DNA from 4 places in the Metabacillus sp. YM-086 genome. Region 3 is predicted to be linked to each of the others. Evidence: predicted binding sites of a transcription regulator. Region 3 holds the regulator's gene; each other region holds the start of a gene.
What was found. The regulator LexA, encoded in region 3, represses DNA repair genes until DNA is damaged. The targets are predictions, from matches to a motif close to CGAACATATGTTCG.
Positions count from the first base shown of each region.

Region 1: ACEWK1_RS24510 (DNA polymerase thumb domain-containing protein) is a predicted target of LexA. The motif match lies at 3,030-3,043, and genes of this name have one in related genera.
Region 2: uvrB (excinuclease ABC subunit UvrB) is a predicted target of LexA. The motif match lies at 5,203-5,216, and genes of this name have one in related genera.
Region 4: ACEWK1_RS00780 (DUF6434 domain-containing protein) is a predicted target of LexA. The motif match lies at 2,662-2,675, and genes of this name have one in related genera.

Region 1 covers NZ_JBLUOI010000096.1:400-6,616, reverse strand. Annotated here, with positions in the region: gene ACEWK1_RS24530 (SDR family NAD(P)-dependent oxidoreductase) at 1-745, shown strand, start outside; gene ACEWK1_RS24525 (GNAT family N-acetyltransferase) at 837-1,751, shown strand; gene ACEWK1_RS24520 (TRM11 family SAM-dependent methyltransferase) at 1,772-2,719, shown strand; gene ACEWK1_RS24515 (YqzH family protein) at 2,756-2,950, opposite strand; gene ACEWK1_RS24510 (DNA polymerase thumb domain-containing protein) at 3,099-4,361, shown strand; gene ACEWK1_RS24505 (GDSL-type esterase/lipase family protein) at 4,451-5,104, shown strand; gene ACEWK1_RS24500 (YolD-like family protein) at 5,133-5,465, shown strand; gene ACEWK1_RS24495 (iron-sulfur cluster biosynthesis family protein) at 5,599-5,922, shown strand; gene ACEWK1_RS24490 (DUF2552 family protein) at 5,932-6,174, shown strand.
Region 2 covers NZ_JBLUOI010000022.1:28,692-34,908, reverse strand. Annotated here, with positions in the region: cyclic di-GMP riboswitch class I at 16-103, opposite strand; gene uvrA (excinuclease ABC subunit UvrA) at 262-3,138, opposite strand; gene uvrB (excinuclease ABC subunit UvrB) at 3,146-5,131, opposite strand; gene ACEWK1_RS11530 (DUF2198 family protein) at 5,492-5,725, opposite strand; gene ACEWK1_RS11525 (GNAT family N-acetyltransferase) at 5,738-6,178, opposite strand.
Region 3 covers NZ_JBLUOI010000006.1:104,194-110,410, forward strand. Annotated here, with positions in the region: gene ACEWK1_RS04490 (trimeric intracellular cation channel family protein) at 1-157, opposite strand, end outside; gene hflX (GTPase HflX) at 379-1,662, shown strand; gene ACEWK1_RS04500 (aminotransferase class I/II-fold pyridoxal phosphate-dependent enzyme) at 1,655-2,929, shown strand; gene ACEWK1_RS04505 (MerR family transcriptional regulator) at 3,036-3,437, shown strand; gene glnA (type I glutamate--ammonia ligase) at 3,496-4,830, shown strand; gene lexA (transcriptional repressor LexA) at 4,905-5,528, opposite strand; gene ACEWK1_RS04520 (LysM peptidoglycan-binding domain-containing protein) at 5,686-5,997, shown strand; gene ACEWK1_RS04525 (recombinase family protein) at 6,012-6,217, shown strand, end outside.
Region 4 covers NZ_JBLUOI010000001.1:146,125-152,341, forward strand. Annotated here, with positions in the region: gene ACEWK1_RS00765 (MATE family efflux transporter) at 1-169, shown strand, start outside; gene ACEWK1_RS00770 (YdcF family protein) at 456-1,196, shown strand; gene ACEWK1_RS00775 (polysaccharide deacetylase family protein) at 1,298-1,999, shown strand; gene ACEWK1_RS00780 (DUF6434 domain-containing protein) at 2,038-2,625, opposite strand; gene ACEWK1_RS00785 (sodium-dependent transporter) at 2,793-4,136, shown strand; gene ACEWK1_RS00790 (hypothetical protein) at 4,148-4,282, opposite strand; gene ACEWK1_RS00795 (hypothetical protein) at 4,682-5,215, shown strand; gene ACEWK1_RS00800 (C40 family peptidase) at 5,297-6,217, opposite strand, start outside.

The DNA of each region.
Region 1 (6,217 bases), on a different contig from region 3:
TGGAATTGGTGAAAAAATTGCGATCGAATGTGCGAAAAATGGTGCTCATCTTGTTTTGCTTGCTAGAAGAGAAGAAGTTTTAGCAAAGCTTTCTGAGCGTATTAAGCATAATTACGGTGTTTCATGTCACTATTATTCACTAGATGTTCAGGACCTTCAATCAATTCAAACTGTTTTTTCAATGATCGAACGTGATGTGGGTTCGATTGATATTCTTGTTAATAATGCCGGATTCGGTATTTTTAATGAAGTGCTTCATTCCTCATTAGATGAAATGAAAAGTATGTTTGAGGTCAATGTCTTTGGTCTAGTTGCCAGCACAAAGATGGTTTTGCCAGCGATGATGAAGAGAAGACAGGGACATATTATCAATATTGCTTCACAGGCGGGGAAAATTGCAACACCAAAATCAAGTTTATACTCAGCTAGTAAACATGCCGTTTTAGGTTTTACTAACAGTTTAAGAATGGAAGTTAAGCAGCATGGGATTTTTGTTACCTCTGTAAATCCTGGACCGATTAAAACAAATTTTTTCACAATTGCTGATAAACAAGGGGACTATGTGAAAAATGTTGAACGTTGGATGCTCGATCCAAACAAGGTTGCTCGAATCATTGTGGCTTCTATGCTGACTCCAAGACGCGAAATTAATTTACCGGCTTGGATGAATGCGGGAAGCACCCTTTACCAGGTAATGCCGAGACTTTTTGAAAAACTAGCAGGCAAAGCATTTTTTAAGAAATAAGATTTTAGACATAGTGTTAACAGCATTATGTCTTTTTTATTTATTGCCTAAACTTCACTTTCGTTTTACATTTAATACTAGGAGTCTTTTTATGATAGAGTTACAGTATTTTAAGCATGATCATATCCAAAAATTAATTAGTTGGATTTCTACACCTGAGTTTTTGCTTCAATGGGCTGGGCCTGCTTTTACTTTTCCGTTAACCAAAGAACAAATTGAACGATATATAGAAAAGGCAAATACTGATGTGTCTGATGCTTATGTTTATAGTGTTGTTCTTCAAAAAACTGGACACGTTATTGGGCATATATCTCTAGCGAATATTGATCGTGAGCATAAATCAGCAAGAGTTGGAAAAGTGTTGGTTGGGGATCAAGGTGTTCGAGGTAAGGGAATTGGGTATCTAATGATGACTGAAATAGTGAAAATTGCATTTGAACAGCTAAACTTGCACCGTGTTAGTTTAGGTGTTTTTGATTTTAACACTTCAGCAATTGCATGTTATCAAAAGGTTGGCTTTAAAAAGGAGGGGTTGCTTAGAGATTGCCGAAAAATGGGTGATCACTACTGGAGCTTATGGGAGATGAGTATACTTGCCCCAGAATGGGATGAGGCACAGAAGAAGCTAGCTACTGTTGAAGCTAACGGTTCTTTACGGTCACACATCCAGGCTCTAGAAGAGCAGCTGTTAACTCCTACTGTTCGAACATCTCCTACTGAATTAAACAAGCTGCTTGCAGATGATTTTTTTGAATTTGGAAGTTCAGGGAACGTTTGGACAAAATCGGATTGTCTTGATGATGGGGGCTTGACGGTCCGAGATATGGAACTGTATGATTTTACTTTGCATCCCTTGTCAACGGATGTTGTTTTGACTACTTATAAAATAAATGATGCAACAAGAAAACAAACGACTTTACGGAGTTCGATTTGGAAATATAAAAAAGGTCATTGGCAAATGTATTTTCATCAGGGAACACCAACCGATTCAAAAATAATATTTTAATAAGTAAAGGTGGAAAATGCTTGGCTCAACAACAAAAGAAATTTATCTATACATTTACTAGTCATGAAGATGAGCTTTCATTGTGCCAACTGGAGATGCGCTCACTTTTTGGGTTTGATACAGATTCTAGTATAATTGAAACTACTGTAAAGATTGATCCAAGCCGAAGTCCGTTTATTAACGAAAGAATTGATGTTATGTATAGAGCGGATTCTTTTATGGGCATTGTTCAGCAAATAAAGGGATTGAATATAGAGGGTGCCACGTTTAAAGTGCTCTTCATTGAACATACTGATTTGGCCGGTTATGAAAAAGTAAGTTTTGATGAAAGACGTAAAATGGAACGTGAGATTGGGCTACAAATAGTTGGTAGAGTTGATTTGGTTAATCCTGAGTTATTGTTTGTAATTATGAAGCTTCATAATAGCTGGGTGTTTGGTCAATACAACAAAAGTGAATCCATTTGGTTTTATCATCAAAATAAACCTAAACAGTATTCAACGGCTTTAAGCACAAGAGTTGCGAGAGCTGTCGTCAATATTGCTGTTCCTAAGGTAGACAATATCAAAGCGATTGATCCTTGCTGTGGATCGGGAACAGTTTTAGTAGAAGCGTTATCAATGGGGATTAACATTGTTGGGAGTGACAATAACCCACTTGTCTGTCCACTTGCCCGAGAAAATATTGCTTATTTTGGCTTAGAGGGGGAAGTTAGTTTAAGGGACATTCTTGATGTGACCGGCTGTTATGATGTAGCTATTATTGATATGCCTTATAATCTTTGCTCAGTTCTAGACCCAGATAAGCAGCTTGACATGCTCCGAAGTGCCCGTAGCTTCGCTAGCAGAGTTGTTGTAGTGACAATTGAAACGATTGATTATTTAATAGAAAAAGCAGGGTTTAAAATTGTTGATCGTGGTGTTGCGAAAAAGGGAAGTTTTACGAGACAAATTCTTGTCTGTGAATAGTAGCCTTGTGATGTCTTCTTGACTCACAAGGCTCTTTTATTCTTGATTTGTTACATAGCTATAGACAGCATCCTCTATAACCTCATACCATTCTGTATCATCGTTTTTATCCGCGGCTATCTTTTCGAGTAAATAAGCGGAATCCTCACTTGATAATGGATCTTCATCAAGATTTCTTCCGTACTGTAAAAAACTTTTTCGAAGCATTTTGAAAAGTATCTTTTCTTCCATATTTCACCTCGTTAAAGGTAGTATACATCTTTTGAAGTATTTGTTCATCATGCTTCATGGTGAAAACTACCATTGAAATCGAACGTATATTCGCTTAATATATAGAATATACTTTATACGAACATATATTCTATTGGAGGAAACGGCTATGATTGAAAACTACGATCAGCTGCCAAAACAAAAGATTCTTTGTATTGATATGAAAAGCTTTTATGCAAGTTGTGCCGCCGTGTTGCTTGGGTTGGATCCATTAACATGTTATTTGGCTGTTGTAGGTGATACGGAGCGGCAAGGGAGTATCGTCTTAGCTGCATCTCCTCGACTTAAAAAGGAGTTTGGAATTAAAACGGGGTCCAGGTTATTTGAAGTGCCAAAAGACCCCCGTATTACGATTGTGAACCCAAGGATGGCGACATATGTCCGCATTTCAACGGAGTTGACAAGGCTTTTTCATCGATATGTACCGAAAGATGCAATCCATACCTATAGTGTTGATGAAAGTTTTATCAAAGTGGATGGGGTAGAGCATATTTGGGGAGATGCTTTAACAATTGCTCATAAAATTCGTGATGACATGGAACGGGAATTTTCCCTTCCAAGTGCCATTGGAATTGGGCCAAATATGCTTTTAGCGAAAGTGTGCTTAGATACTGAAGCGAAAAAGACAGGTGTTGCCGAATGGACATATGACGATGTGAAGGAAAAGCTATGGAAAATCGAACCGCTAAGTGACATGTGGGGGATTGGATCAAGAGTGCAAAAAACCTTAAATCGAATGGGGATTTTTAATATCGGACAGCTTGCTAACTATCCTCTTGAGCTTTTGGAAAAGAAATTTGGTGTGATGGGAAATCAACTCTATTATCATGCATGGGGTGTTGATTTATCAGAAGTTGGTGCTCCAATTATGCAAGGGCAAATCAGTTTTGGAAAAAGCCAAATGTTGCTCCGTGATTACCCTGACCCGGAAGAAGTCAAACATGTGATGTTAGAGATAAGTGAGGAAGTTGCCCGTAGAGCACGCCAGCATCAAAAGGTTGGTCGTACAATTAGCCTTGGAATTGGGTATAGCCGTGATGAATTTGGTGGCGGGTTTTATCGCTCTAAAACAATTGAGGAACCAACAAATATTACAATGGATATTTATGAAACATGTCTTCAGCTTTTTGAAAATTTTTATGAAAATAAAACCGTACGGAAAATTTCAATCGCCCTCTCGAATATTGAAGATGACTGTGAAATGCAGCTGGATTTATTTCGACCAAATCGTACAAAACAACGCACTTTAGGATATGTGATGGACTCGATCCGTCATAAATATGGCTCTGATGCCATTTTACGGGCTGTGTCCTATACACCTGCTGGCACAGCCAAGCAACGTGCCACGCTTGTTGGTGGGCATAAAGCATAAAAGCCTATTTCAATTTGGAAAAGCTACGATCCTTCTGTTTAGGAATATAAAGTATAAGGACTTTATTTGCTTTTTTAGGAGGATATCATGTGGAAACAAATCGGTCATGTTTAACATATGTAGCTCTAGGAGATTCCTTGACAGTTGGAGTAGGCGCATCATTTCTAGCACCTGGATTTGTTGGACGTTATGTGAGATTAACTGAGGAAAAGCTAAATACCCACGTATGTGCTGGTATTTACGCAAAATCTGGTATAGAAACAGGCGGTGTTTTACAAATTGTAGAAAGTCCTGAGCTGCATCAGAAAATTAAACATGCCAACATTATTACCATCTCAGCTGGAGGAAACGATTTAATTCAAGCTAGCAAAGAATTCGTGGAATCCCGTGATACAACAGACCTAACTCAATCTGTAAAAGAGTGCCATAACAATATGGTGAAAATAATGGAAACCATTCATGAATTGAAAAAAGAATGTGGTGTTCCTTTTATCATTTATTTGCTTAATCTTTATAATCCATTGCCGGAAATTGCACTTGCAGATACATGGGTTCGTTTTTTTAATCGTCAATTAAACAGCTTTGATAATGGAAAAACAATTCGAGTTGCAGATATTTACTCGGTATTTAAAGGTCGACAAGAAGATCTTTTATCTAAGGACCATATCCATCCAAATAATCTCGGATATCAAGAGATTGCTCATACATTAACTCAACTAGGCTATCCGAAAGCTTTTCACTAGTAAATCGTTTTGAAGGTGGTGACGAGACATGATACGGGATAGAGGAAATATAAAATGGACATCTATGATGCTCCCTGAACATGTTAAGCTTTTACGAGACTGGTCCGAAGAAGATACCTATCAGAAGAAACCCGAACTTGATGAACAGCAACTTGAACAATTTAATGAAACCATTTGTCAGGCAATGGAGGAGCATACAGAACTTGTGTTTACCTATTATAAAGATCATTTTTTTCATACGTGCTCAGGTTATGTACATTATATTGATCCCATTCGGCATACTTTGCGAATTATAAATGAGGAAACTGGTGATCGTCAGCAGCTGTCGATTCAAACAATTGTAGATTTAAAACAAAAGTAAGAGGATGAGTAGGTATAGTACTCATCCTTTGTTTTTTTACAAAAATGATCCTCTAGGAGTAAATTTATGCAAGAATATACAGCCTGTGATAAAATGTGCTTATATAAAAAGGATTTTAAAAAGGAGATTTATCATGCAGGTGACTTTTACAGATGAAGCAATACAACAACTAGAACCAAAATTAGCTGAAAATAATGAACGGTTTTTAAAAATAAAATACGACACTGAAGGTTGTGGCTGCGTCATGAGCGGTGTAACAGCATTGTGGCTTGTTGAAGAACAAGATCAGGATGATGTGAATATAGAGACAAATTACGTACCTTTAGTAGTAGAAAGAACGAAAATGGTCTTTTTAGATGATCAACTAACGATTTCTTATAACGAGTCAGCTAGAAGCTTCATGTTAAAAAGTCCCTCACAAATATTAAATCCGCGTATGAGTTTAGTTGTAAAGTGAGGAGTATAGATGAAGGATCGATTAAATTCCATAAAAAATGTAGCTTTAAATAAAACATGGGTATCCTTTTTAAATGAAAACCATCCATATAGTCTTCTTCACTGGTCAATTGGTGGATCACATGAAGACACGAAGGACGTTTGGCTTTTGCAAGACGAGATGTCTTTTGAGGCACAGGAATTTCCTACGATAGACGAAGCGCTTCGATGGATTGAAGAAAACATGGAGAATATTTCAGATGTCTTAGGTTAATTAGGTAAGAATAATGGAAGCCAATCCTTTTGGATTGGCTTTT
Region 2 (6,217 bases), on a different contig from region 3:
AATAGTAAAATATTCTCCGGCGGCTAGGCTACCATAGTAGATGATCTACCTTAGGTCCTTGGCTTTGCGCCCTTATCTTTCAATAAGTTTGCCTTTATCATTTTGTAGGTCTATTATACCACAACAAATTATTACAATTTCACCAACCGTTCGACAAATAATGACATTTTTCCCATTTGCTATATTAACTCTACTTCTTAGATATGAAAAATAGAAAAAGAGGCTGAACATATCATTCAGCCTCACCTCAAATTAACCAAATTAACTTTGCGCTACTTCTTCTTTTTCTTTAATCAGATTTCTCATTCGCTCACGATCGCGCTCTATAATTGGCTTTAAATATTTACCTGTATAAGATTGTTCGTTATTCATAATATCCTCTGGTGTACCAAAGCCTACGATCTGACCACCTTTGTCTCCACCTTCAGGACCAAGATCAACAATATAATCGGTACCTTTAATAACATCAAGATTATGCTCGATGACAAGAACGGTATCACCATTATCCACTAGGCGTTGAAGAACTTTTAAGAGTCTTGCGATATCATCAACATGTAAGCCAGTTGTCGGTTCATCAAGGATGTAGAGTGATTTACCTGTTGAACGTCGGTGCAGTTCTGATGCAAGTTTCACCCTCTGTGCTTCCCCACCGGAAAGTGTCGTTGCGGGTTGACCAAGAGTAATGTAACCAAGGCCTACATCAAAAATCGTTTGCAACTTTCGTTTAATCTTAGGAATATTTTCGAAAAACGTTACTGCATCTTCGACTGTCATTTCTAAGATATCAGAAATGTTTTTCCCTTTGTAGGTAACTTCCAATGTTTCACGGTTGTATCGTTTCCCATGACAAACTTCACATGGGACATACACATCAGGTAGGAAGTGCATTTCAATTTTAATAATTCCATCTCCACGGCAGGCTTCACAACGTCCACCTTTAACATTGAAGCTGAAGCGGCCTTTTTTATAGCCTCTAACCTTTGCCTCATTTGTTGTTGCAAACACATCACGTATGTCATCAAATACACCTGTATATGTTGCAGGATTCGATCGCGGTGTCCGACCGATCGGTGATTGATCAATATCAATGACCTTTTCAAGTTGTTCAATTCCCTTAATTTCTTTGTGCTCACCTGGCTTCGCCTTAGCATTATGAAGCTTTTGCGCCAGAGATTTATGCAGTACTTCATTGACTAATGTACTTTTACCTGATCCTGAAACACCAGTAACAGCGATAAACATCCCTAGCGGGAATTTCACATTTACATTACGTAGGTTATTTTCTTTTGCACCTTTAATTTCAATATATCGACCATCAGGTTTTTTACGCTCGTATGGTAAAGGAATAAACTTTTTCCCTGATAAATATTGTCCAGTTAATGAGTTTTCATCACTCATGACTTCTTCAGGTGTGCCTGCCGAAATAACCTGTCCACCATGAATGCCTGCTCCAGGACCAATATCAATTAAATAATCGGCAGCAATCATTGTATCTTCATCATGTTCAACAACAATTAGTGTATTTCCGATATCACGCATATTTTGTAGTGTCTGAATGAGACGGTCATTATCACGTTGATGAAGTCCAATTGATGGCTCATCAAGTATGTATAAAACACCTGTTAAACGTGAGCCAATTTGAGTGGCAAGACGAATTCGCTGCGCTTCTCCTCCAGATAGGGTTCCAGCTGCACGATTTAATGTTAAATAATCTAAGCCAACATTATTTAAGAAACCTAACCGCTCGCTAATCTCTTTTAAAATCAAATTTGCAATCGTCATTTCTTTTTCTGTTAGAGATAAATTTTGAAAGAATTTAAGTGAATCCTGAACAGACAGCTTTGTTAGCTCTCCAACATGGTTACCCTGAATTAACACAGCTAGAGATTCCTTTTTCAAACGATGCCCCTTACATGTTGGACAGTTTTGCTGTCCCATGTATTTCTCCATTTGCTCACGGATAAAATCAGAGCTCGTTTCTTTGTAACGTCTTTCTACATTGCGAATAACGCCTTCGAACTGAATATAATTTTCTCGAATTTGTCCGAAATCATTTTCATAACGGAAATATATTTCCTCGCCATCGCTGCCGTAAAGGATTTTATCTAGTAGGTGCTTTGGAATGTCCTTTACTGGAATATCCATATCAATTCCATAATGATTGCAAACTGCTTCAAGCATTTGCGGATAATATTGAGAACTAGTTGGTTCCCATGGAGCAATCGCATGCTGTTTCAAGGTTAAATCTTTATTAGGAATAACAAGATCTAAATCCACTTTAAGCTTTGAACCGAGACCATCACATTCTGGACATGCTCCAAACGGGCTGTTAAACGAGAACATTCTTGGCTCAAGCTCACCAATTGAGAAACCACATTGCGGGCAGGCATGATGCTCACTGAAAAGCAGCTCTTCTTCACCAATCACGTCGATAATGACTCTTCCTTCTCCAAGACCTAAAGCTGTTTCTAATGAATCAGCAAGTCGTGAAGCAACACCTTCTTTTACAACAATACGGTCTATTACAACCTCAATCGAATGCTTTTTATTTTTTTCTAAAGAAATTTCTTCCGATAATTCCTGCATTTCTCCGTCTATTCTTACACGGACATAGCCTTGTTTTTTAATGTCCTCGAACACTTTAACATGCGTTCCCTTACGACCTGACACAACTGGAGCAAGAACCTGTAGCTTTGTTCGCTCTGGATACTCTAGAATACGATCAACCATTTGTTCAATGGTTTGGGACGATATTTCAATGTCATGAATCGGACATGTGGGACGCCCGACTCTTGCGAAGAGAAGACGCAAATAGTCATAAATTTCCGTTACAGTCCCAACCGTTGATCGTGGGTTTCGGCTAGTTGTTTTTTGGTCAATTGAAATAGCTGGTGATAATCCTTCAATCGCATCAACATCAGGCTTATCCATTTGCCCTAAAAACTGACGAGCATATGCTGACAAAGACTCTACATAGCGACGTTGTCCTTCAGCATAAATCGTATCAAATGCGAGTGAAGACTTACCGGATCCAGATAGCCCGGTAAGCACCACAAGCTTGTCACGCGGAATGGTTACATCTATGTTTTTTAAGTTGTGGGCACGTGCTCCCTTCACAACAATATGTTCCATTGCCATTATCGCTTCATCCTTCCGCTTTTAACTCTAAAATCAAATCACGCAGCTCAGCAGCTCGTTCAAAGTTCAACGATTTGGCTGCTTCCTTCATTTCATTTTCCATTTCAGCTATCACTTTATCTCGTTCTTTCTTCGTTAATTTCGTTAACTTACTCGCAGCTGTTGCCTCGTACTCTTCAGGAGTTTCAGCAGCAGTTGTTGCACGAATAACGTCACGAATTTCTTTTTGAATAGTTTGAGGAGTGATTCCATGCTTTTCATTAAATTCTATCTGAATTTCACGACGACGCTTAGTCTCATTAAGTGCAATTTCCATCGAATTTGTGATTTTATCGGCGTACATAATAACATGTCCCTCTGCGTTACGGGCTGCACGACCGATTGTTTGGATAAGAGAACGTTCTGATCTTAAGAAGCCTTCCTTGTCTGCGTCAAGAATAGCTACAAGCGAAACCTCTGGAATATCCAAGCCCTCTCTCAGTAGGTTGATTCCAACAAGAACATCATATTTGCCAAGACGAAGTTCTCGGATGATTTCAATCCGCTCTAATGTTTTTATTTCTGAATGTAAGTAGTTTACTTTAATCCCGATTTCTTTAAGGTAGTTTGTTAGATCCTCAGACATTTTTTTCGTTAGAGTTGTAATGAGGACACGTTGATTTTTTTCAACTCTTGCGTGAATTTCGCCAATTAAATCATCGATTTGTCCTTCAATTGGACGAATATCAATCGTAGGATCTAATAGTCCTGTCGGGCGGATAATCTGCTCAATCATCTCAGGTGAATGGTCCATTTCATAAGGACCGGGAGTAGCAGATACATACACAATGTTTTCAATATGCTTTTCGAATTCTTCAAATCTAAGAGGACGGTTATCCATTGCAGATGGTAGCCGGAATCCATGGTCCACTAGCACCTGTTTACGGGCCTGGTCACCATTAAACATACCCCGAATTTGCGGCAATGTAACATGTGACTCATCAATAACAATCAGTGAATCTTCAGGAAAGAAATCTAGTAACGTATAAGGAGTGGATCCTGATGGGCGAAGTGTTAGGTGACGAGAGTAGTTTTCGATACCGGAGCAAAAGCCCATTTCCCTCATCATTTCTAAGTCATATCTCGTTCTTTGCTCAAGGCGCTGAGCCTCTAGCAGCTTACCATTTTCACGCATTTCCTCTAAACGTTCCTCTAGCTCTGCTTCGATATTTTTAATGGCTTTCTCCATTTTTTCTTCTCTTGTAACGAAGTGAGATGCCGGGAAAATGGCCACATGCTCGCGCTCTCCCATGATTTCTCCTGTTAAAGCATCCACTTCACGGATTCGGTCAATTTCATCTCCAAAAAACTCTACCCGAATGCATTGTTCATCCCGAGATGCTGGAAAGATTTCCACCACATCACCGCGAACACGGAACGTTCCTCTTCGGAAATCAATATCATTTCGCTCGTATTGAACATCTACCAATCTTCTTAAGAGCTGATTTCGTTCAATTTCCATCCCTGTTCTTAATGAAACCACTAGCTCCTTATATTCCTCTGGCGAACCGAGGCCGTAAATACAAGAAACACTGGCAATGATGATGACATCGTTTCGTTCAAAAAGAGAGGATGTTGCAGAGTGACGAAGTTTATCTATTTCATCATTAATGCTGGCATCTTTTTCAATAAATGTATCCGTTTGTGGAACATATGCCTCTGGCTGATAATAATCATAGTAACTAACAAAATACTCAACTGCATTATTGGGGAAAAAGTCTTTAAACTCGCTGTATAGCTGCCCTGCTAATGTTTTGTTATGGGCAATAACTAATGTGGGTTTATTTACTTCTTTTATTAGATTAGAGACGGTAAAGGTTTTACCTGTGCCTGTTGCACCTAGTAGTGTTTGATGCTTTTTTCCTTGTTTTATTCCCTCAACTAATGCTTGAATTGCTTTAGGTTGATCACCTTGCGGCTTGTATTTTGAGACTAATTCAAATTGCTCGCTCACGCATAAGCCTCCATTCAGAAAATGTCAATATCAATAGTTTACCACATTTGTGTGGAAAATCGCCAAAAATACGAACTAAAGTTCGTGTTTAATTTAAATTATAATTCATATTTGTATTCGGGCTGTTAATTTAGCTCACATAAAAACACGGTCGTTCCATTGCGCTCCAGACAATATAGTTTTATAAAAATTATTCAAAAAGAACAATTGTTACGTATAAGTCTTCCTATAATAAAAAACAAGTTTATGTAAGTAATTCATTTTTGCAACTTTCAAAGTCAAATTTGCAACCAAAGAAAAAAGAGCATACAGAGCAGCCCTTTTTCTTTTCAGTATTTCTTTTTTTGTTCAACCTCAAACCTATTTCTTCTTATGTAGGTTATCCTTCATTTTTTTCGCATAGAAGAAGCCTACTCCTAGTGATACGATGTCAATAAAATAAATGCTTGGACCGTGTGTGTAGCCTTTTATGTAAGAGGCTGTTAACAATGCCGCAGTTAGGGCTGTTCCTACATAGTGATTATAGCTGACACGTGTAAACAGTAGCACAAGAAGAAATGGCATAAAGATGGCTAAAATAATTTTAATTACCATATAAATCTCCTGTTAAATTGATAAATTGTAAAAATAAACAGCATCTTCTTTTTCATAGCCTAAGCTTTCATAAAGAGCCTGTGCTTTTACATTGTCTTTTGTTGTTTCTAAAAGAATGCCCGCGGCCCTTGTTTCGACTGCAAGATCCTTTGCTTTATTCATCAGTGCTTTTCCTACTCCATGACGGCGATAATCTTCGGCAACGAATAAATCGTTTAATAGCCATTTGCGATTCATACCTACTGATGTAAAAATCGGATAAAGCTGAACAAACCCAGCTGGAGAATCGTTTTCCATTGCTAAGAAGATAACAGACTCATTATTTTCGATTCGCTCTTTTATAAATTCTTTTGCACCTTCAAGATTTGATGCTTGTCCGTAAAACATTCTGTATTGATTGAATAACTGTGATACTTGGTCTAATTCATTTAAAGTCACTTTTAGAATATTCAATTGCTTTCCCTCTATTCCCTTATCTATGCTTTCATCATA
Region 3 (6,217 bases):
CACCTATAAGTAAATTTCGAATTGCACCACCGCCAAATGCCGTGACAATACCTAAAATATATACTCCTAATATATCATACTCTTCTTCCATTGCTACGATTGCACCGCTAATCGCAAAAGCAATTGTTCCAATAATACTTAAAACGTCCCAAGTCAAAATAATTCCCCCAGTTGTATAAATTCAGCCGAAATTATTGTATATGTAACCTCCATAAAGGTCAATTCTTTTCTTTAGTATTCTGTTTGAAAGCAAGATGGATAAGAATATTATAGGTCCAAAACTGTTTATACTAGGTCTATAACAGAAATAATTAGAGAATTACAGTAATGTTTGATATGATTAAAGTGCTAAAAATAGCGTAAGGGAAGGGTTTTTTATTGAATAATACATTGGATGTACTTAAAGAAAAGGTAATATTAGTTGGTTGTCAGCTTCAAACAATACTTGACGAACATTTTCATTACTCAATGGAGGAGTTAGCTTCATTAACGAAAACAGCTAATGGAGAAGTACTTAGCCAAATGACACAGAAAAGGGAGAGGCCACATCCCGCTACATACATAGGAAAAGGAAAAGTAGATGAATTATTGAGTTTAGTTGAGGAATTTAGTCCAGATATTGTCGTTTTTAATGATGAATTATCACCAAGTCAATTAAGAAATTTATCATCAATAGTAGATGTGCGAATTATAGATCGTACTCAACTGATTTTAGATATATTTGCACAACGTGCTAAATCAAAAGAAGGTAAGCTTCAGGTAGAGCTTGCACAACTACAATACCTGCTCCCGAGATTAACTGGACAAGGTATTGCTTTATCACGTCAAGGAGGAGGTATTGGTACAAGAGGTCCAGGGGAAACTCAACTAGAAACTGATCGTCGTCACATTCGAAATCGTATTAATGAAATAAAACAGCAGTTATCAACTGTTGTTAGACACAGAAGCAGATATCGTGAACGTCGTAAGAAGAACCAAGCTTTTCAAATTGCTTTGGTAGGGTATACAAATGCAGGGAAATCAACGATATTTAATCGATTAACAACAGCAGGAACGTTTGAAGAAGACTTATTATTTGCAACATTAGATCCTATGACAAGAAAAGTATTATTACCATCAACATATCAAGCACTGATCACAGATACTGTAGGTTTTATTCAGGATTTACCGACAACTCTTGTGGCAGCGTTCCGATCTACACTTGAAGAAGTAAAAGAAGCAGATCTTATTCTTCATGTTGTTGACAGCTCGAATGAAGACTACGCCAATCATGAGAAGACTGTATATAAGCTTCTTGAACAATTGGATGTAACCGATATACCGATTTTGACCGTTTATAATAAAAAGGATCAGACTCCTGGATCATTTGTACCATCCCCGACGGAGGAGTATCTAACAATTACTGCTTTTTCTGAAGAAGATTTAAAAATGTTGATGAATAAGGTGGAGAATATTGCAAAAAAAGAAATGAAACATTACTCCATCCACCTACCAGCAAATGAAGGTAGATTAATTTCGCAATTGAAAACTGAATCTTTAATTGAACACTTAGAATTTATAGAAGAGAAAGAAGTGTATGAAATCGAAGGGTTTGTTCTCCCAACACATGCGATAAATGGACAACTAGATAGGTTTAACGGAGAGGGTAATAAACATGTTTAAGTTATTAAAAAATGGGGCAGCTATTGCCCCAATTGTTGAAAAGGCTGAACAAAAAATAACTAAGGTTCACGACCAAATTGATTTTATCAGTGAGGTAAACCAATTTAAGGTGCTAAAAAGCTTTCAAAAGCATCGAATTAGTGACTCTCACTTTATTCCATCAACAGGTTATGGATATGATGATATTGGCAGAGACACCTTAGAAGAAGTGTATGCAGATGTGTTTGGGGGGGAAGCTGGCTTAGTAAGACCACAAATTATCTCCGGAACGCACGCTATTTCGATTGCTCTTTTCGGTGTTTTAAGACCAGGCGATGAACTTCTATATATAACTGGAAAGCCATATGATACACTTGAAGAAATAGTAGGTATCAGAGGTAGCGGTATTGGCTCACTTAAGGAATTTAATATAGATTACAATACTGTGGATCTTAAAGAAGATGGTACTGTAAATTATGAAGGTGTAAAAAACGCTATTTCCCCTAAAACTAAAATGATTGGTATTCAACGTTCTAAAGGATATGCAACAAGGCCTTCATTTACAATATCAGATATTAAAGAAATGATAAATTTTGTTAAATCACTTAAAGAAGATATTGTCATTTTCGTTGATAACTGCTATGGTGAATTTGTGGAAGAATTGGAGCCATGTCATGTTGGAGCTGATCTAATTGCAGGATCATTAATTAAAAATCCTGGCGGTGGACTTGCAAAAACAGGAGGCTATTTAGTTGGCAAAAAAGAACTTATAGAGGCTTGCTCGTACAGAATGACTTCACCTGGTATTGGAGCAGAGGCTGGTGCTTCACTATACAGCCTTCAGGAAATGTATCAAGGGTTCTTTTTGGCACCGCATGTTGTGGGACAAGCGTTAAAAGGTGCAGTATTTACTTCAGCTTTTTTAGAAGAAATTGGTTTGAAAACGAGTCCTTCGTGGAACAGTATAAGAACTGATTTGATTCAATCTGTACAATTTGAAGACCCAAAACTGATGGTTGCTTTTTGCCAAGCAATTCAGTATTCTTCACCAATAAACTCCCATGTTACACCATATCCTAACTATATGCCTGGATATGAAGATGATGTCATTATGGCAGCAGGTACTTTTGTTCAAGGAGCTAGCATTGAACTTTCCGCAGATGGGCCATTAAGAGAGCCTTACGTTGCATACGTCCAAGGTGGACTAACATACACTCATGTAAAAATAGCTGTTTGTAGTGCTGTTGATTCTTTAATTGAGCAAAAGTTAATCTCAATAGATAGATAACTACTAATAGAAAGTAATTCTACTATGTTATGTAACCTGACACATGATTGACACATAATATTACATAAGTTATAATGAGATTAGTTAAATAAAAGGAGCGAATAACATGAGTGATAATATACGACGCTCAATGCCCCTATTTCCTATCGGAATTGTTATGCAGCTCACAGATCTGTCTGCAAGACAAATTCGTTATTATGAAGAGAATGAACTTATTTTTCCAGCTCGAACGGAAAGCAATAGAAGATTGTTTTCGTTTAATGATGTTGACAAATTATTGGAGATTCGTAATTTAATTGAACAAGGTGTCAACTTGGCTGGAATTAAAGAAATTTTCTTGCGCAAAAGTACACATAGTGAAGAGAAAGAAGAGCAACATAAAACTGTTGAAAAACCTGATTTGAGTGATGCTGAATTACGTAAGCTCTTAAAATCTGAACTTATGCAGGCAGGACGCTTTAATCGACCAACATTAAGGCAAGGGGACATGACAAGGTTTTTTCATTGATCCAGTTAGTATGAAATTGAATATAAAACTTTTTTGAAATAGGAGAGGAGATTTTCAAGTGGCTAAATATTCAAGAGAAGATATCGTAACTTTAGTAAAAGAAAACAATGTAAAATATATCCGTCTACAATTCACAGATATTTTGGGAACTATTAAAAACGTAGAGATTCCTGTAAGTCAATTAGATAAAGCTTTAGATAATAAAATGATGTTCGATGGATCTTCAATTGAAGGTTTCGTTCGAATCGAAGAGTCTGATATGTACTTATATCCTGATCTTGATACATTCGTTATTTTCCCTTGGACAGCAGAAAAAGGAAAAGTTGCACGATTTATCTGTGATATTTATAATCCAGATGGCACTCCATTTGCTGGTGATCCTCGTAATAACCTAAGACGTCTTCTTTCTGAGATGGAAGAACTTGGATTTTCAGATTTCAATTTAGGGCCTGAGCCAGAATTCTTCTTATTTAAATTAGACGAAAAAGGCGAACCAACATTAGAATTAAACGATAATGGTGGATATTTCGACTTAGCACCAACTGACTTAGGTGAAAACTGCCGCCGTGATATCGTTCTAGAACTAGAAGAAATGGGATTTGAAATCGAGGCATCTCACCATGAGGTAGCTCCTGGTCAGCATGAAATTGATTTTAAATATGCTTCTGCAATTAAAGCATGTGACGATATTCAAACATTTAAATTAGTTGTTAAAACAATTGCACGCAAGCATGGATTACATGCTACATTTATGCCAAAACCATTGTTTGGTGTAAACGGATCTGGTATGCACTGTAACTTATCGTTATTTAGCAAAGGTGAGAATGCATTCTTAGATACGAACGCTGAACTGCAATTAAGTGAAACTGCTAGACAATTTATTGCTGGTGTAATCAAACATGCACCTGCATTTACAGCTGTAACAAACCCAACTGTAAACTCTTATAAACGACTAGTACCTGGTTATGAGGCACCGTGTTATGTGGCTTGGTCTGCACAAAACAGAAGTCCATTAATTCGTATCCCTGCTTCACGTGGGTTAAGTACACGTGTAGAAGTTCGTAGTGTTGACCCTGCAGCAAATCCATACCTAGCTATGAGTGTTCTTTTAGCTGCTGGTCTTGACGGTATTAAAAATAAGCTTCAAGCTCCAAAACCTATTGATCGTAACATTTATGTTATGTCAAAAGAAGAGCGTGTTGAAAATGGTATCGTAGACCTACCAGCAACACTAGCTCAAGCTCTAGACTTGTTAAAAGCAGATAGCACAATGAAGCATGCTTTAGGTGAACACTTATTTGAGCACTTTATTGAAGCGAAAGAAATAGAGTGGGATATGTTCCGTACGCAAGTACACCCATGGGAAAGAGAACAATACATGTCAATGTATTAATAGAAAAAAACTTAACACATTTAGTGTTAAGTTTTTTTATTTGCAAATAAAAAAGCTTGCCTAATTAGGCAAGCTTAATGAACCGTGCGGTAAACTCCAATTACTTTTCCTAGTATACTCACATTTCGAAGAATAATAGGTTCCATTGTTGAATTTTCTGGCTGTAAGCGAATATAGTCTTTTTCTTTGAAAAATCTTTTACAAGTTGCCTCATCATCCTCGGTCATAGCCACAACAATATCACCATTGTTAGCCGTTTGCTGTTGTCGGACGATTACTAAATCACCGTCTAATATTCCAGCTTCTATCATACTTTCACCCATAATTTCTAGCATAAAAATATGTTCATCTTCTGATATATATCGATCTGGGAGCGGAAAGTACTCTTCTACATTTTCAATAGCTGTAATTGGAAGACCTGCTGTTACTTTTCCTATTACTGGAACATTAATAACATTGCTCTTTGGAATATGGAGAGTCTCTTCTTCCTCTAGTATTTCAATAGCTCTTGGTTTCGTGGGGTCTCTTCTAATTAATCCTTTTGACTCTAATCTAGCTAAATGACCGTGTACTGTTGAGCTTGAAGCTAATCCAACAGCTTCTCCAATTTCACGTACTGAAGGTGGATACCCCTTTTTTTGGACCTCATCTTTAATAAAAGTTAATATATCTTGTTGCCTTTTTGATAGTTTCGTCATCCTCTGTGACACCTCGGATCCTGTAATTTATGTTTATTATAGCATCATTTACCTTTAGATACAAACATAAGTTCGAGAAAAACGCTTGACTGGAACATTCGTTCGTATTATACTAATTTCAACAAATACGAACAAATATTCCTATGAGGTGTATAAAATGAAAAAAGAATCTTTTACATATGTAGTATCATTTTTTCTAGTCCTTTTTGCAATAACACTAGCAATAACGTATACTGGTAAATCAGAAAGTTTGGATAAATATCATCAAGTAGAAATTAAAGAGGGTGACAGCCTCTGGTCAATTGCTGATGAGTTTAATGAAAAAAGCCAGATTTCAAAACAAGAGTTTGTAAAGTGGGTACAGGATAAAAACGGCATTCACACAAATGTTGTTAAGCCAGGTGAATTTGTTTTTGTACCTGTTGAAAAGGAAGAAATCTATCAAATAGAACAAATTGCTAGTAAGTAGAGGATGATCTAATAATGAAGGCAGTTGTTTATTGTAGAGTAAGTACAGAGAAGGATAGTCAAGATTCTTCTATTGATAGGCAAAAAGAGGAGCTATTAAGATTAGCCTCGCTACATAATATTGAAGTTATAAAGATAATAGAGGAAAGACATAGTGGATATGACATAGACCGTGACGGAATGATTGAAGCACTATCAATTTTAAAAGAAAAGAAGGCATC
Region 4 (6,217 bases), on a different contig from region 3:
TCGAAACTCAATCTTCTATGCGTTGCTTGCGTTTGTTATCGTAATCCTCATATATGGTAGAGATATTACTCCACACGAACTATGGCTGTCATTTACTGTGTTTACTTTGGGTCGAACAGTATTTTTATCGATGTATGTTAGGAAGATTGAGAGAAGTAACTTTAGGTAGAATGTTCAATTAGAGAGCATTTTACTTGTGAATATAATGTGTATTGTCCTTCATAGTAGTCTAGTTGAAGGACTTTTTTTGATCTAATAAGTTTAATTTCTTCAGTGTTATTAAACTCACAGGTGTAGCCACTTTTTCTTTCCTCTATCTATCCTAGTAACTATTATAAGCAATTAAACCCATTGTAATTGATACCAAAATATGACACAATTTGATAGATTTCCAGGTAAACTAGTAATAATTGTTATTTTAGATGATAATTCTATTAAAATTGGGTGAGGGTAATATGAGAAATGTGTTTTGGATTTTTTCTGCATTATTAATTATTTATGGACTAGCATCATTGTGGACAAATAGAATAAACATTGGAATTGTATTTATTCTATTTTTGGGAATGATTTGTTTAGTAGTTAGTATTTATTTTAAGAAGTTAAAACAATATGTACAAAAAAGAAAAAAGCTTAAAAGAACGATATTTATTGTTTTATCCATAGGACTACTTACAGCAGCAAGTTTAGAAGCATTACTATTAAGCGGGATGATTGAAAAGCAGCCTAAAAGCGTTGATTATATTCTCGTTTTTGGTGCTGGAGTAAAAAATGGTTCCCCAACCCCAGTGTTAAAAAATCGTTTGCAAAAAGCAATTGACATGCATGGTAAATATCCAGAATCAAGCATAATCGTATCTGGGGGACTTGATACTGGTGAGCAATATACGGAAGCTTTTGTTATGAAGGAATACCTTATTATTAATGGTATACCGGAGCAATTAATAATGATGGAGGATAAAGCAACAAGTACAAAGGAAAATGCTGATTTCAGTCAAAAGCTAATGTCAGGGAAATCACAAGAAGTAATGGTTGTAACTAGTGATTATCATTTATTTCGTGCAAGTTATTATGCAAATAAAGCCGGACTTACTCCATATCGTGCGGGAGCCCCTATTCCACTAAGTATTGTTCCTCTTACACATTTACGAGAAATGATGGGGATAGGGAAAATGTTGGTGGAAGATGTACTTGATTAATCAGGAAGCAAACTTTTGATTTTATTGAATAGGTAAGGCCGCATCTACATGAAAATATTGTGGTTGAAAATGAATAAATCTTTGGGAAAAGGACGTATTACATGAGAAGAAAGTTAATAGTGACCGGTGCATTGATCCTTTCTATTGCACTTTTACTTACAGGTGCATATAAACTAATGAACTTAAGGAATTATCAAGTTTTCGGTGATTTAATAAATAGTGTTCAGACGAAAGAAAAGGTAGTAGCCCTTACTTTTGATGATGGACCAACTGATAAGATTGAGAAGATTTTACCACTATTAGAAGAATATAATGCGAAAGCTACATTCTTCTTAATTGGTAGTGAACTAGAAAAGAATATGGATCTCGGACAAAAGATAGTGAAAGCAGGACATGATATTGGTAATCATACTTATTCCCATGAACGGATGATATTCAAAAAAATGTCATTTATTAAGGACGAAATAACAAAGACAAATGAGTTGATTCGTCAAACTGGATATAGGGGAGAAATTGATTTTCGACCTCCAAATGGGAAGAAATTAATTGCATTGCCATATTACTTAGATAAGGAAAACATTGAGACAATCATGTGGGACCTTGAACCTGATACCTACAATTCATCTCGTTCAGAAAAAATTTCGTATGTGAAAAACAATATAAAACCAGGCTCAATTCTCTTACTTCATCCAATGTACGATGAAGATGAACTACAAACGCTTGAAGGAATTTTAAAATCTTTATCAGAAGAAGGCTATTCGTTTACAACTGTTAATGAATTGCAAAGTATAAACGGGAGCTAAACTAAGAAAATGAAAGAGGAGTAAATACTACAAAGTGTTTACTCCTTTTTATGTATACTAACGTGTGAGGATTTGTATTTATTATCTCCCGGTAGAGTTTTTATGGTGTTCCATGCATCTATCGCATCTTTTCGACGTTTTCCCTTATTGGTCGGATCTTGATAGAAATCTCTTATGAATTGATTATATTCAAATTGTGGCGAGATCTCTTTAGTAAATGAAGGATCTTTTTTGCGTTCTTCTTCTTCATACCAGGCTTTAACGACATCTTTGAATGTTTTCCCAGCATTGTTTTTAAAAAAGTTCTGTATGTAAGTTGAAAAATGAAATTTTTTACCGATTTCTTCTGTGAAAAACTCTCTAATATCTTGGCTGCATCTGTGATTTGAAATAATGACAGTATCCAAAGAGAGAGAATCATATTGCTTTGTTTTTGAACTTTTTTTCTTATGAGCTTTAGGTATAACACCACTTGTTAGAAACATGATAATTCTTTCCATTAATTCTATTTTTGATCCATATGATGGTATACCAACTTCTTTACAGAAAGTAGCGAGCTCTTCTTTTAGCCAATAGTAATTTTTAAAATCCTCTATGTACATTTCTTTACATAACTTTGGTCTCATTCTTTATTTAACTCCTCTTCAAAATAACCACAAAATCGAACTTATGTTCTATTGTATAGAAAATAATGGATTTGTACAAGGGGAAAATAATATATGAAGTTTATTTTTTATGCTATACCACCTTCCATAAGCTATAATAAAATAATAATTATTTTAAGGGGGAACTAATGAATACAAATAGAGAAACATGGTCATCGAAATTTGGTTTTATCATGTCCTCAGCAGGGGCAGCAATAGGACTTGGGGCAATATGGAAATTCCCCTATGTAGCAGGTACGAGTGGTGGTGGAGCTTTTTTATTACTCTTTATTCTGTTTACTGTTCTAATAGGTTTACCGATGCTAATCTCAGAATTTATTATTGGACGTGGGGCTCAAAGTGAAGCTGTTTCCGCTTATAAAAAACTAGCACCAAACAGTTTGTGGACAATTATTGGACCATTAGGAGTGATTGGCTGCTTTTTATTGCTTTCTTTTTACGCAGTAGTTGGAGGCTGGGTGCTAATTTATACGATAATGGCAATCGGTGGCCGTGTGATAGAACCTAATGCAAGTTATCCAGAATTATTTGGTAGCATTACAGGATCACCACTTATTACACTTCTAGGTTTAGCTGTATTTTTACTTATAAACATGATTGTTATATCAGTAGGAATTAAAAATGGGATTGAAAAAGCAAGTAAGTATATGATGCCGATTTTGTTTCTTCTATTTTTAATTTTGGTTGTTAGAGCATTAACATTAGAAGGTGCATTGGAGGGAGTACGATTTTTCTTACAGCCTGACTTTACAAAAATCACTGCTGAATCTGTTCTATATGCACTTGGACAATCCTTCTTTGCATTAGCAGTTGGTTTTTCATGCATGGTTACATATAGTTCCTACTTAGAAAAAAAAGTGAGCATTCCATCCTCTGCAAGTACAGTTGTTGTCATGAATATTCTAGTATCGTTACTAGCAGGTCTCGCTATTTTTCCAGTTGTTTTTGCGTTTGGATTAGAACCAGCTGAAGGTCCGGGGTTGCTATTTATGGTGCTACCTGCTGTTTTTTCGCAAATGCCTTTGGGTGAGTTGTTTCTAGCTATATTTCTTTTGCTTTTCTTATTTGCAACCTTAACATCATCGTTTAGCTTATTAGAAATTATCGTTTCAGCAATCACTGACAATAAAAGGTCAACACGTAAAAGAACAGCATGGCTATCTGGAGTTGTTGTGTTTTTTGCGGGAATTCCTGCAGCATTATCGTTTAGTAAACTACAGAACTTTCATGTTTTCGGAAAAACAATATTTGATGCTACTGATTTCTTGGTTAGTAATATTATGTTACCGTTAGGCTGCCTACTTATTGCTCTTTTTATCTCCATTAAAATGAATAAACAGTTAGTAGAAGCAGAGTTTGGTATAGGTCATTCACTTTCGCCTATCTTATTTAAAGTATGGAGATTTCTAATGAAATGGGTAGTACCACTTACCATTGTTGTTGTATTTTTAAGTACACTCGGTCTTATTTAGTAATAAACATATTAAATAAGACCGATGTCTGTATTCAAAAGGGGTTTGAGGTTTTGAAGTACAAAATTAGAAATAACCGTACTATTCGAACGGCCATTTGCACTTACATTAACAGATAATTTTATTAGTAAAAATTCTTGGAACATTGTAATTGTGTCTCCAAGCATTTTTTATACTAAATTTGAAAAATAAACGGAAAAGTTCCGTTTAAATCGGGAAATACCAACATTTTCGACAAAATAAGGGGAGTTTTTCCGCTTATATGAATCTATTCTTTAGATTTAGTTATATATAGAAGTTAACCGGAATATATCCGCTTATAACGGCTTCTTAAGCACCTACCATATACCTTAAACGGAATTTCTCCGCCTATCAATTCCTATACCTCTACGAACAGTATCTTTTTCTTTTTTGTACTTAAAAAAAGAAGTACTTATTTGTTCTTTTGTTTATAAAGGATATTTTTTTATTGATAAACGATAAAATCATACCTATAATTAATAAGGTAACTGAATTTGAAATACATAATAAGGTGGAGATAAAACTTGTCGGTTTTATTCATTCTGGGTGTTATGGCAATCCTTTTCATGCTGTTTTTCAAGGAACCCATAATAAATTTGTTCGTGATAAATCAAAAAGTAATTAACCCTCTTAAACGTAAACGTTGGTTTCGCAATCCTTGGTTATCGGGTCTTTTTCTATTTTTTATTAATGCTTTTCTCTTTTTGATAACAGGAGTTATTTTGTATGCTTTGACGTTTTTTACGATCCCATTTTTACATTTATTTGTAATTCTATTTGCGGTGATTGTGAGTGTAATTGTATGGAGCATGATCAATTTTGCTTGGGAAGGTACAAAGTTAACCCGTTTGAAAATGGGGGCAGTTGGTAGTAGTTTCTACCTGATTTTAACGATAGTCTTTTTCTATTTTTTAGTTAGATTAGAGCCTCTTTACCCTGGTGAAGATACGTTTATGAGAGCAGTCGGATTCATGTTTGCCATAATTGTTACTTCTGTTGCCTTTGTTACATGTTTTATTATGACTGGTTTATCTAAAAGAAAAAATTTGAACATTTAATTATAAATAAATAATGAAAAAAGGAGCTGCTGAAATAAGCTTGCTCCTTTTTCTATTCATATATGCAACAAATCTAGCATTCTATAAGCTTATTTTTTTAGCACCTAAATAACGTGGCTTCCAATAGGTGTTATTCATATCAGAAATTGTTACACCTGTAGATGAACCAGCATGGATAAATTTATTATCCCCAAGATAAATACCCGCATGTGTTGGACCTGGTGCAGTTGTTGTAAAGAAAACAAGGTCTCCTTTTTGTGGAGAAGAAACGGTTGTTGTTGCTTCCCATATTGTTGCCACTGTACGTGGTATTTTTATTCCTTGTGTGTTATAAACATAACTTAAATAGCCAGAACAATCAAACCCTGTAGGAGTGCTTCCACCCCAAACATATGGAACTCCGATATATTTTTTTGCCTCAGTAATTAATGCTTCTGCATTTAATGTAACAGGTGCAGTAGCTGTTGATCCCGTTAATTTTAGCACTTGTCCCGTATAAATTGAATCACTCGTTAAATTATTATACGTTTTTAGCTGTGTCACGGTTAAACCAGTATTTATAGAAATTTTCCATAGTGTATCACCAGATTGTACGGTATAAGTTGTAGTATTCGTTACCGTAGGAGGTGGTGGAGTAACTGTAGCTTGACCTTCTACGTTTAATACTTGTCCAATGTATATAAGGTCAGATGTTAAGTTATTTAACGTTTTTAAATTTGTTACAGTTGTATTGAAGTTTTTTGCAATTAAAGAAAGGGAATCACCGGATTTTACGGTGTAAGTTGTTATTTCAACTGGTGTTTCATGTGAATGTGGAGCAATTAATGATAATTCTTGTCCAACATAAATGGTAGAGGTCGTTAAGTTGTTATATTGCATAACTTCTTGAACAGATAAGTTATTATTAAAGGATATTTTCCATAAAGAGTCACCGCTTTGAACCTTATATGTTACTTCGTGGGCTGAAGCTGGTTTTGTAAATCCAGTCGAAATGACTCCAAG